DNA from 3 places in the Luteibacter sp. GL_149 genome. Region 3 is predicted to be linked to each of the others. Evidence: predicted binding sites of a transcription regulator. Region 3 holds the regulator's gene; each other region holds the start of a gene.
The links. The regulator HrcA, encoded in region 3, represses chaperone genes, less so after heat shock. The targets are predictions, from matches to a motif close to TTNGCACTCNNNNNNNNNGAGTGCNAA.
Positions count from the first base shown of each region.

Region 1: a site for HrcA is predicted at 1,814-1,840, ahead of rpoH (RNA polymerase sigma factor RpoH). Genes of this name have one in related genera too.
Region 2: a site for HrcA is predicted at 2,607-2,633, ahead of AC3IR3_RS02655 (co-chaperone GroES). Genes of this name have one in related genera too.

Region 1 is NZ_CM174395.1:426,333-430,553, forward strand. It holds gene AC3IR3_RS01920 (RHS repeat-associated core domain-containing protein) at 1-213, shown strand, start outside; gene AC3IR3_RS01925 (hypothetical protein) at 180-692, shown strand; gene AC3IR3_RS01930 (DUF6984 family protein) at 695-1,021, shown strand; gene AC3IR3_RS01935 (hypothetical protein) at 1,245-1,658, shown strand; gene rpoH (RNA polymerase sigma factor RpoH) at 1,872-2,732, shown strand; gene AC3IR3_RS01945 (response regulator transcription factor) at 2,814-3,494, shown strand; gene AC3IR3_RS01950 (sensor histidine kinase) at 3,478-4,221, shown strand, end outside.
Region 2 is NZ_CM174395.1:581,621-585,841, reverse strand. It holds gene groL (chaperonin GroEL) at 562-2,208, opposite strand; gene AC3IR3_RS02655 (co-chaperone GroES) at 2,266-2,559, opposite strand; gene AC3IR3_RS02650 (HAD hydrolase-like protein) at 2,830-3,528, shown strand; gene AC3IR3_RS02645 (DUF5690 family protein) at 3,540-4,221, shown strand, end outside.
Region 3 is NZ_CM174395.1:2,817,294-2,821,514, forward strand. It holds gene dnaK (molecular chaperone DnaK) at 1-1,684, opposite strand, end outside; gene grpE (nucleotide exchange factor GrpE) at 1,815-2,354, opposite strand; gene hrcA (heat-inducible transcriptional repressor HrcA) at 2,437-3,498, opposite strand; gene recN (DNA repair protein RecN) at 3,643-4,221, shown strand, end outside.

The DNA.
Region 1 (4,221 bases), 2.3 Mb from region 3:
CGTTTCTACGATCCCAGCATAGATAGATTCCTGAGCAGAGACCCGGTTGTCTATGCACCTGGCGACATAACTGGAATGAGTCCGTATCTTTACGGATCTGCCAATCCGTACAAGTTCATTGATCCCACCGGTAAAGCTAGTTGTAGTGTAGTGATGGTCTTTATCGCGCCGAATGTCCCTTGGCACGTGACGTCGAGCGCGGCAACAACATAGGTCTCCAGGTCAGTCAAACCACCAAAAGTGAGCCACCACGCAACGACGGATGCGATACAGACGAATGTAGCTCGTATCGCGAAACAAACCGTACGATTCTTGCCAATCAAGGTGAAGCCCTGCAGGAGGCTGGTCTTTATGGACTGAAAGAGGGCGCCATAATGGCCGCCGGAGGGCCGCTCGGAAAGCTCTTTGGGCGTATTGTTGGGATTTTAGGTTTTGGCGAAAAATTGGCTGTTACGTTTGGTCGAAGCGAAAATCAACTGTCTCATACATTCCGGCATATCGAGGCGGCCGGGCTTGAGCGTGGTGTGGTGCAACGCGAAGTCCTTAATGACTTGAAGGGAATTGCGGGAAGTATTCAGCCAGGCACTCCGTTCAATAAATCGATCATGGTAGGTGGTGAACGAGTGACATATACCGCATACAAACTGCCCGATGGATCTATCAACGTTGGAAGAATTACTACTGGAGAGTAGCAATGCGAGGTTTGTCAACATCGGAAAAAAGACTTATCGCTATTCTTATATCGCGCAGCGATATTCATGGATTTGATCAAGCTTGGCTCGATTCTATTCAAGTAGAATCTATGCAAGACGGGGGTATGGGCAGCTTGCGCTTCGTTGGATCTGGGTCGACTTTTGGAGTGCGCGCCAGCGAACTTCGCTTTCGTGACTCTGATGGTGTGGAGGTTCTAGCGTCGCTTAATCTCGATAAGGAACGCAGGCCGTTCGAACTGGATCTGTGGAAAACCGACTTTAGTCCATTGGTCTGTATCCCTTCGGATCTGAGAGATGACGTTGAATAGATCTACGTGCACCGGCTGACACTGCCCGCGAGATATGCTCCGGTTAGTTATGTTGTCCTGAGCGTCCTTATTACGGCCTGCACAATGGACTGCCCAGGGGCTCGGGGGTGGACTCGCCTCTTGGCCTATGGAAAACCGGGAGCGGTGATGTCGACGAATCGAAAGTCAATGAAGCGGCAGAGATGAGTGCGATCTTGTGGTGCGCCAATGGAGGCTCCTGTCCATGAGGCTCGCCGTTCTCGTTCCCTGCATCCTGCTGTGCACCCTGGTTGCCGCATGCTCACGACCGTCGTCCGGAAGTAAACAAACATCCGTCTGCGACATTAGAGCTCACCCCGAGCTGTTCGAAGGTCGCAGCGTCCGCCTGCATGCTCAGTACGTGACCGACGGGATTCACGGTGCGGCCATCGTCGACCCCTCCTGCGGGAAAGCTCTTGCCGTGGATTCGGCGGGAAAGAACGTGAATTGGGTGCCGGTCGACCGGGTTGTCGACGGTGTGGGGTATCAGGGCTCCGTCGGTAAGACCATTGAGGCCGATTTCGTGGGGGTCTTCAGCGGCAAGGTCGGCCATGGCGTGCTCTATGTCACAGGGGTTTCGAACGTGACCTATTCCATGAAAGGGCCCGAGGCTAAGTGATCCTCCCCCTTTGAAATCCACGACTTAGCCCCAAACTCATCCGTTAAGTAGCCCCCACAACCTGCTACCTCCTGAACAGCCGTGGCCTCTATATGGACACGCCCGGGGTATTTCTGTACCATTGCGTACAGTTAACCGATGAACCTTTATCGGACTTAGCACTCTCATAGGGTCAGTGCTAACCTGCCAAAAGTATTTTCAGGAGGTTCCAAGATGTCCCAAGCCCTCGTCACCCGTAATTTCGGTGTCCCGAGCGTCGTTGGCAGTCTGGATTCCTACATCTCGGCCGTTCATCGTATTCCGGTGCTCAGCCTGGACGAGGAGCAGGCGCTGGCGCGTAGTTTCCGCGACGCGACCGACCTCGATGCCGCCAAGCAGCTGGTGATGTCTCACCTGCGCTTCGTCGTTCACGTGGCTCGCGGTTACAACGGTTACGGCCTGCAGCTGTCCGACCTTATCCAGGAAGGCAACATCGGCCTGATGAAGGCCGTGAAGCGCTTCGACCCGGATCAGGGTGTTCGCCTGGTCAGTTTCGCGGTGCACTGGATTCGCGCCGAAATGCACGAGTTCATCCTGCGCAACTGGCGCATCGTCAAGGTCGCCACCACCAAGGCGCAGCGCAAGCTGTTCTTCAACCTGCGCAAGAGCAAGAAGCGCCTGGGCTGGATGAATGCCGAGGAAGTGCGCGTCGTCGCGAAGGATCTCGGGGTTCCCGAGGCCACCGTTCGCGAGATGGAATCGCGTCTGTCCGGTCGCGATATCGGTTTCGAGGCTCCGGCCGACGCCGATGACGACGACAAGCCGGCTCCAGCGGCGTTCCTGGTCGATGAAGGCGCCGATCCGTACGACAACGTGGCGGATGCCGACGCCAGCGAAAACCAAATGGGCGCGTTGTCCTCGGCGCTCAGCAACCTGGACGACCGCTCGCGCGACATCATTCAGCGTCGCTGGCTGGCCGAAGACAACAAGGCCACGCTGCAGGATCTCGCGGACGAATACGGCGTTTCGGCCGAGCGTATCCGTCAGATCGAAGCCAATGCCATGAAGAAGATGCGCGTGGCCATTGCGGCCTGACCTTCGGCAAGGCGTAAGATAACGAACGGCCCCCTCGTGGGGCCGTTTCCTTTTCCCTTTCCCTCAGGTCGCGGAGTTTGGATGGCACGGGTGCTGGTCATCGAGGACGACGAAGTCACGGCGCGTGAAATCGTCACGGAGCTGGCTTCCCACGGCATGACAGCCGATTGGGTGGCCGATGGGCGCGAGGGTCTGACCCGTGCGCTGAACGACGGCTACGACATCATCACGCTCGATCGCCTGCTGCCCGGCATGGACGGCATCGACATCGTCGCGGCACTGCGCGAGCGCAACATCGACACGCCCGTACTGATGATCAGTGCGCTGAGCGATGTCGACGACCGTGTGCGTGGCCTGCGCGCCGGCGGCGACGACTACCTCACCAAACCATTCGCTCCGGACGAAATGGCCGCGCGGGCGGAAGTGCTGCTGCGCCGCCGTCAGCCCAGTGTCGAATCGAACCGGTTGCGCGTCGGCGAACTGGAACTCGATCTCGTCCGCCACATCGCCAATCGCAACGGCCAGCCACTGACGCTGCTGCCCACCGAGTTCCGTCTGCTGGAATTCCTGATGCGCAACGCCGGTCAGGTGCTGACGCGGACGATGATCTTCGAGCAGGTATGGGGGTTCCATTTCGATCCGGGGACCAACGTGATCGATGTCCATATCGGCCGGCTGCGTCGCAAGATCGACGGTCCCGGTCAGTCGCCACTCATTCGCACCGTACGCGGTTCGGGGTATCTCCTTGCGCCCGCTGATTGACGTCTGGCGTTCGGCCTCATCGCGCCTGATCCTTATTTACGGTGCGCTGTTCGCCATCTGGTGCGTGATCCTGCTCGGCGTCGTGCAGTGGGAGGCGTCGCGCTACCTCGTCGGCGTCATCGACCAGATGCTGCTCCAGCGCATCCACTACCTCGAAGTCTCCGATCCGCGTCGCCTGCAGGGCACGGTGGAAGCGGCCAGCGTTATCGACCCGAAAGGCATCATGTGGGTCGGGTTGTTCGACGCGGACGGCAAGCCGGTGGCGGGCAATATCACCCGGCTTCCCGACGAGCTGGTGCAGGACGGCGTGGTGTATCCGCTGAGGGCGAGTCTGGCCGATCCGGATGCCAAACGTCCGGCACGTGCGCGCGGCGTGACCGTGCATCTGGCGAACGGTCAGCGGCTGGTCGTGGCGAAGGAAAGCAATACGATCGACGGTGTCGGCACGATTATCAAGCGCGGGCTCCTGTGGGGGCTTTCGCTCACGCTGCTGCCCGGTCTGCTTGGCGGCATCCTGATCGCGCGCGGACCCGCGCGACGCATTCGCGAAATTCAGGACGCGACGGCTCCCATTCGCGAAGGCGACCTGACGCGTCGCCTGCCCGTGAGCCGGCGTGGCGACGAACTCGATCTTCTGGCCGGTATCGTCAATACGATGCTCGGCGAAATCGAACGTCTTCTGGGCGAAGTGAAGGGCGTGTGCGACAACATCGCTCATGACTTGCGC
Region 2 (4,221 bases), 2.2 Mb from region 3:
AGCGCCACTTTCGCTCCGACGAGTCATCGCGGCCCTCGGCTAAGGCGGCCCCAAGGACCAACCCGGCCACGGCACCGTCGACTGCGGTTTGCTGAAGATAGAGCGCGAGCCAAGCACGTGACGGAACCGGACCGGATGCGGGTCACCCTCGGTCATACATCACCCGCTGCTTTCCCCCACGTCACCGCAACACCCGGAAGAGCCGTCGGCCACCGCCCTCGACGCGACTTGCGGAACCGAGCGCGGCGGGCGGAAAAGGCCCGAAGGGGGCGGACCAGGACGGTCCGCCGTTTTCGCTGAGGCAGGAGCCGAATCGAAAACCCCCGCCCGTCGCGCGGGCGCGACGGGGCGCAGCCATTAAAACACCAGCCGCGCAGCGGCTATCCCTTCCCGAGCGACGGTGAAGCCGGAGCGTCGAGGGCGGTGGCCGACGGCTCTCCTCGAAGCGTCCCAGCACTACGGCAATAGCGATGGCAAAGCCGAGCCCCAGACCATGCGTGAAGAACCAAAAAAAAGCCCCGCCGAAGCGGGGCCTTCTGTATTGCAGCGAACTGAGACTTCTTAGAAGTCCATGCCGCCCATGCCACCCATGCCGCCGCCCTGGCCACCATGGCCGTGGCCGTCGTCCTTCTTCGGCATTTCGGTCACAGCGGCTTCGGTCGTGATGATCGAACCGGCAACCGACGCGGCGAACTGCAGTGCCGAGCGGGTGACCTTGGTCGGGTCCAGAATACCGAACGCAACCATGTCGCCGTACTCGCCATTGGCAGCGTTGTAACCGAAGTTACCCGTACCTTCCTTCACCTTGTTCAGGACGACCGACGGCTCTTCGCCGGCGTTGGCGACGATGGCGCGCAGCGGGGCTTCCAGTGCACGGCGCGTGATCGCGATGCCGAGGTCCTGGTCCGTGTTGGCACCCTTCAGGCCTTCGACAGCCTTCAGCGCGCGGATCAGGGCAACACCACCGCCCGGGACCACGCCTTCTTCGACGGCTGCGCGCGTGGCGTGCAGGGCGTCTTCGACGCGGGCCTTCTTTTCCTTCATCTCGACTTCCGTCGCGGCGCCGACCTTGATGACGGCAACGCCGCCGGCAAGCTTGGCAACACGCTCCTGCAGCTTCTCGCGGTCATAGTCCGAAGAGGTCTCTTCGATCTGCGCCTTGATGTTGCCGATACGTGCCTGGATCAGCTCGGCTTCGCCCGCACCGTCGATGATCGTGGTGTTTTCCTTGGTGATCACGACGCGCTTGGCGCGGCCGAGATCGTTGATCGTCGCCTTCTCGAGCTGCAGGCCGACTTCCTCGGAGATCACGGTGCCATGGGTCAGCACGGCGATATCTTCCAGGATGGCCTTGCGACGATCGCCGAAGCCCGGCGCCTTGACGGCGGCGACCTTGACGATGCCACGGATCGTGTTGACGACGAGGGTCGCCAGGGCTTCGCCCTCGACTTCCTCGGCAACGATCAGCAGCGGCTTGCCCGCCTTGGCAACGGCTTCGAGCACCGGAAGCAGCTCGCGGACGTTCGAGACCTTCTTGTCGTGGATGAGGATGAACGGGTCGTCCAGTTCAACCTGCTGCGACTGCTGGTTGTTGATGAAGTACGGCGACAGATAGCCGCGATCGAACTGCATGCCTTCGACGACGTCGAGTTCGTTCTCGAGACCCGAGCCTTCCTCGACCGTGATCACGCCTTCCTTGCCGACCTTCTTCATCGCGGTGGCGATGATGTCGCCGATGTTCGCATCGGAGTTGGCCGAGATCGTACCGACCTGGGCAATGGCCTTGTCGTCGGCGGTCGGGTTCGACAGCGCCTTCAGACCGCCAACGGCGGCGGCAACGGCCTGGTCGATACCGCGCTTGAGGTCCATCGGGTTGATGCCGGCGGCAACAGCCTTCAGGCCTTCCTGGATGAACGCCTGGGCGAGAACGGTCGCGGTCGTGGTGCCGTCGCCGGCGACGTCGGACGTCTTCGAGGCGGCTTCCTTCACGATCTGGGCGCCGATGTTCTCGTACTTGTCGGCCAGCTCGATTTCCTTGGCGACGGAAACGCCGTCCTTGGTAACCGTCGGGGCGCCGAAGCTCTTCTCGATCACGACATTGCGGCCCTTCGGACCCAGGGTGACCTTGACCGCGTTGGCCAGGGTGTTCACACCCTTGAGCATGCGTGCACGTACATCTTCGCCGAAGCGGACTTCTTTAGCTGCCATGGGACAAATCCTCGTAAATAAATAGGGTTGGATCGGGGGTTACGCGGCGAGCGAAGCTCAGCCCTCGATAACCGCCACGATGTCGTCTTCCTTCAGGAAGACCAGATCTTCGCCGTCGACCTTGATTTCCTGGCCGGCGTACTTGCCGAACAGGACGACGTCGCCTTCCTTGACGCCCATCGGACGCAGCTGACCACCGGCCAGGACCAGGCCGTTGCCGGCCGCGATGACCTTGCCGCGGGTGGGCTTTTCGGTCGCGCTGTCCGGGATGACGATGCCACCGGCCGAAACACGCTCTTCTTCCAGACGCTTGACGATGACGCGATCGTGCAGCGGGCGCAGTTTGCTCATGACTATTTCACCATGTGGTTGACTTGAAAGGAAAAAACATCACCCTGTTAGCACTTGGCCCGGGTGAGTGCCAGAATTTTAGCCGCAATCTTTCCCTTATCGGAAGAGGTTCGCGGTCCCAAGCACAGATGGCGACGCGGCGACGGGGATCAAGGGGGCGGCATGAATTCCTTGCATTCCACCTAGACAACCGGCCCGCGCTGTCGGCCCCACGTCATTCGCGCGCCATCGCCCGCTGCCAGCATGCCTTCGCATTATGACGGAGGCGGTATGGCATTCGAACTGGCGGTTTTCGACATGGCGGGCACCACGGTGCACGACCCCGACCTGGTGACCCAGGCACTCACCGAAGCCCTGGGCGCTTTCGGTTGCCACGTAAGCGCGGCCAAGGTGCGCCTGCTCATGGGCTACACCAAACCGGCGGCCATTCGCAGCCTGCTCAGCGAGCACGATTTCGCGGCCGACGATGCACAGGTCGACGCCGTCCATGCGGACTTCGTCGAACGCATGCTGCATTGCTACCGGAACGGCAACGACGTGCGCCCGATGGCTGGCGCCGAAGACGTTTTCGCGCAATTGCGCGATGCCGGTATCCGCGTCGCCGTGAACACGGCGTTCTCCCGCGATATCGCCGAGACGCTGATCGACCGCTTCGGCTGGCGGACTCGCGGCCTTATCGACGATGCCACCTCGGCCGACCAGGTGGCCGAAGGGCGGCCTGCCCCGGACATGATCCGGCAACTCATGCTGCGCAACGGCGTCACCGATCCGCGCCGCGTCGTGAAGGTGGGCGATACGGAAGTGGACATCCGGGAAGGACGCCGTGCTGGGTGCGGACTGGTGATCGCCGTTACGACGGGCGCGTACGGCCGGGAGCAACTCGAGCCTTACCAGCCCGATGCCCTGCTCGACAGCCTGGCCGAGCTGCCACCCCTGCTCGCCTCGTTCGTCCACGGCCAGACCCGCTAGGAGCGCGCGTCATGCGGATCGCTACCGGGTGGACTTCGCCGGAACGCTGGCCCGCGGGCATGTTGCCCGTCGCCGCGGGCCTTGCCGCCTTTTCCACGTATCTGTGCATGTACGCCTTCCGCAAGCCGTTCAGCGCGGGCAGCTACGACGGCATGACCTGGCTGGGTATCGACTACAAAATCTGGCTGGTGATGGCGCAGGTGCTGGGCTACGCGCTGAGCAAGCTCTGGGGCATCCGCCTCGTGCCCGAACTGCAGACCGCGCACCGCGCGCGGCACATCCTCGTGCTCATCGGACTCTCCTGGATCGCGCTGCTCGGCTTCGCCACGCTGCCGCCCGTCGTGGGCATCGTGTGCCTGTTCCTCAACGGCATACCGCTGGGCATGGTCTGGGGCCTGGTCTTCGGTTTTATCGAAGGCAGACGGGCAACGGAACTGATGGGAGCCATCCTCGCATCCAGCTTCATCTTTGCATCGGGCGTGGTCAAAGGCGTAGGCAAAGCCATGCTGCTGGCGGGCGTCAGCCAACACTGGATGCCCTTCCTTACCGGCCTGGTCTTCGTACCGCCGCTACTGCTTTCGCTGCACGCGATTTCGCGCATACCGCCACCCGATGCCGCGGACATCGCCGCCCGCGCGCCGCGCGGCCAGATGGACCGTGCCGCGAGAAAAGCATTCGTCCGCCGGTTCCTGC
Region 3 (4,221 bases):
CGGCCGGGATCTTGCCGCCGTGCTCCTTGAGCTGGCTGCGCGTACCGTGGACGAGTTGGTCGGCCTTGTTGCGCACCGAGACCAGTTCCTGGAACTTCTTGTCTTCTTCGCGATTCGCTTCCGCGTCCTCGACCATCCGCTTGATCTCGTCCTCGGTAAGGCCCGAACCGGACTTGATCTCGACCTTCTGCTCCTTGCCGGTCTTTTTGTCCTTGGCCGACACGTGGATGATGCCGTTGGCGTCGATGTCGAAGGTGACTTCGACCTGCGGCATGCCACGCGGCGCGGCGTCGATGCCGGTGAGGTCGAACTTGGCCAGCGACTTGTTGAACTTGGCTCGGTCGCGCTCACCCTGCAGCACGTGCACGGTCACCGCGGTCTGGTTGTCGTCGGCCGTGGAGAAGGTCTGCGATGCCTTGGTCGGAACCGTCGTGTTCTTCTCGATCAGCTTGGTGAACACACCACCCATCGTCTCGATACCCAGCGATAGCGGAGTCACGTCGAGCAGCAGCACGTCCTTGACCGTACCGCCCAGCACGCCGCCCTGGATCGCGGCGCCGACAGCGACGGCCTCATCCGGATTGACGTCCTTGCGCGGCTCTTTGCCGAAGAAGTCCTTCACCGCTTCCTGCACCTTGGGCATGCGGGTCTGACCGCCGACCAGCAGCACTTCGTCGATGTCCGACACACGCAGGCCGGCGTCGTTCAACGCGGTGCGGCACGGTTCGACAGTGCGCTTGACGAGGTCTTCCACCAGCGATTCCAGCTTGGCGCGGGTCAGCTTGATATTCAGATGCTTCGGGCCCGACGCGTCCGCCGTGACGTACGGCAGGTTGACGTCGGTCTGGTGCGACGAGGACAGTTCGATCTTCGCGCGCTCGGCGGCGTCCTTCAGACGCTGCAGTGCCAGCGGATCCTGGCGCAGGTCGATGCCCTGCTCCTTCTTGAATTCCTCGACGAGATAGTCGATGACCTTTACGTCGAAATCTTCGCCGCCCAGGAAGGTGTCGCCATTGGTGGCAAGCACTTCGAACTGCTTCTCGCCGTCGACTTCCGCGATCTCGATGATCGACACGTCGAACGTGCCGCCGCCCAGATCGTAAACCGCGATCTTGCGGTCTTTGTTGTCTTTTTTGTCGATGCCATAGGCCAGCGCGGCCGCGGTCGGCTCGTTGATGATGCGCTTGACGTCGAGGCCCGCGATCCGGCCCGCGTCCTTGGTCGCCTGGCGCTGGCTGTCGTTGAAGTAGGCCGGCACCGTGATGACCGCCTCGGTGACGGGCTCGCCAAGATAGTCCTCGGCGGTCTTCTTCATCTTCATCAGGACCTTCGCGGAGATTTCCGAAGGCGGCATCTTTTTACCGTCGGACGTTTCCACCCACGCGTCGCCGTTGTCGTGTGCAACGATCTTGTAGGGAACGATCTTGATATCTTTCTGCACTTCGGCGTCGGTGAACTTGCGACCGATGAGGCGCTTCACCGCGTAGAAGGTGTTCTTTGGATTGGTCACGCCCTGGCGCTTGGCCGGCGCGCCGACCAGGACTTCACCGTCCTTCGTAAAGGCGATGATGGACGGCGTGGTGCGATCGCCTTCCGAGTTTTCGATGACGCGTGCGGTCGAACCTTCCATCACTGCGACGCAGGAGTTGGTCGTACCGAGGTCGATGCCGATGATCTTGGCCATGTCACGTTGCTCCAAAAATTTTATGCGGCCCCCGCGGCCGCGACTGGTTTCTAGGTGGGGCTAGGCCCCAATGTTTCAATACTTTTCAGACGCCGCGGCGCTGCGTGACGAACGCGCGCCGGGTATTCGTTCAGTCGGCGTCTTTCGCTACGACGACCAGCGCCGGACGCAGCAAACGGTCATTCAGGACGAAACCCTTCTGCAGAACGCTGACCACGGTGCCGGGAGCGTGCTCATTCGAATCGATCGCCTGGATCGCCTGGTGATGCTCCGGATTGAACGCCTGGTGCAACGGGCTCACGATCTTCAGACCATGGCCATCGGCGACCTTGTTCAATGCCTGCAGCGTCAGTTCGATGCCATGGCGCATTTTATCCAGATCGCTGTTTTCCACCGCCAGCCCGCTATACAGGGCGTCGTACACCGGCAATAGCTCGCTCAACAACTTTTCGTTGGCGAATCGACGCGCCTGGTCCAGGTCCCGCTGCAAACGGCGGCGCTGGTTTTCCAGCTCGGCACGTTCGCGCAGCACCGTTTCGCGCATCTGCCCGAGTTCGGCTTCCGCCGCGGCGAGCTTTCCGGTAAGGGCATCGAACTCGGCGGCTAGCTCGTCGCCTGGCAAGGTACCTTCCTGCACCGGCTCGGGCGCGTGGGATTCGTTGTTCTGCATGTGGACTCCAAACGTCAGCTACTTAGACCCGATCCTTCAGGATGGGCCGATGTTTGCGGAAAAATCCGCCTCCCGGGGCGGTTTATGAGGTCGCAGCCGCGCGATTCAAGGCGTCGCTGAGCAGTCCGGCTGTCGCCTGGACCACCGGAATGACGCGCTCATATGCCATACGCGTCGGTCCAATAACTCCGATCGCGCCAAGCATGCGGCCGCCTGCGCCGTAAGTGGCTGTCACCACACTGCACCCGTCGAGGGCGGAGAAACCCGATTCTTCACCGATGAAAAGTCGGACACCCGGTGCCTTGACGCACATTTCCATCAGCTGAAGCATGTCGCGCTTTTGCTGGAAAGCGTCGAATAGATCGCGAAGCCGCTCGATATCGGCGAGTTCGGAATAACCCATCAGATTCGTCTGGCCGCTGACGAGGACATCGTCGCCCTCGCCATCGGACGCGAACGAAGCAGAGGCCAGCTCGACCGTGCTGGCCAGCAGGCTGTTGAGCTGGCTGCCCGCCTCGCGCAGTTCGATAAGCAGGTGGGCGCGGATGTCCGCCAGGCGGAACCCGGTGAACTGGCTGTTGAGATAGTTGGCGGTCTGCTCGAGTTCGCCCGCTTCGATCGGCTTGGTCAGCTGGACCACCCGGTTTTGCACCTGGTTGTCCGAAAAGACGAGGATCACAAGGACGCGTGCGTCGGGCAGTCCGACGAAGTCGATGTGCCGCAGCGGAAAGTCGGCCTGGCGCGGGACGGAAACGACGCCCGCGAAGCGCGTCATCGCCGACAGCAGGTTGGACGCATTGCCCAGGAGATCGCGCGTACTGGTCTGGTGCGGCGGCAGTTCGCGCTGGAGGAAAGCCATGTCCTCGCGCGCCAGCGGTTTCAGTTCCAGAAGGCTGTCGACGAACAGGCGTAGCCCGCGTGGCGTGGGGATCCGGCCCGCCGACGTGTGCGGCGAAGCCACCAGCCCGGCCTCTTCCAGGTCGGCCATGATGTTGCGAATGGTGGCAGGACTGACTTCCAGCCCCGACGACCGGGCCAGCGTCCGCGACCCGACCGGCTCGCCGTCGGACAGATACTGGGCGATCAGCGACCGCAGCAGCCGTCGCGCGCGAGCATCGATGTCGTGACCTTGGAACGGATTCATGCGCGAGGCGGCCGGTGGAATGTCCAGTTATGACGCTATGAATAAGGTCTGGCAACGCAGGTTGCAAGTCCGACGCACGCTGTCGCGATTCCTGCGACTCGCAGCCGCTACAATCGCCGGCGTCCCGTCGCGCTCCCGGTGCCCATGCTCACCTCGCTGTACGTCCGTCAGTTCGCCGTCGTCGAAGAAGCCGAAATCGCATTTGGCCCCGGTCTCACCGTGGTCAGCGGCGAAACCGGTGCCGGCAAGTCGTTGCTGGTCGATGCCCTCATGCTCCTGGCCGGCGCCCGCGCCGATTCGGGCATGGTGCGCTCGGGCAGCGACCGGGCCGAACTCGCGGCCGAATTCGATCTCACCGGTTTGCCTCTGGCCGCCGACTGGCTGCGCCAGGAAGAACTCGACGACGGCGAGACCTGCCAACTGCGTCGCGTCATTCGCGCCGAGGGCAGTTCGCGCGGGTGGATCAACGGACGCCCCGCCAGCCTCGCGCAAATGTCGACACTGGCCTCGCTGATCCTGGAAATCCACGGACAGCACGAGCACCAGGCCCTGCTTTCGCGCCAGCACCAGATGGCGTTGCTCGACGCCTATGCGGAAAACGAAGAACGCGTGGCCCGGGTCCGCGATACGGCGCGCGCCTGGCGCGACGTCGGCGCACGCATTCGTACGCTGTCTGGCGGCGATGACCGCGAGCGCCAGATCGAACTACTGGCTCACGAACTG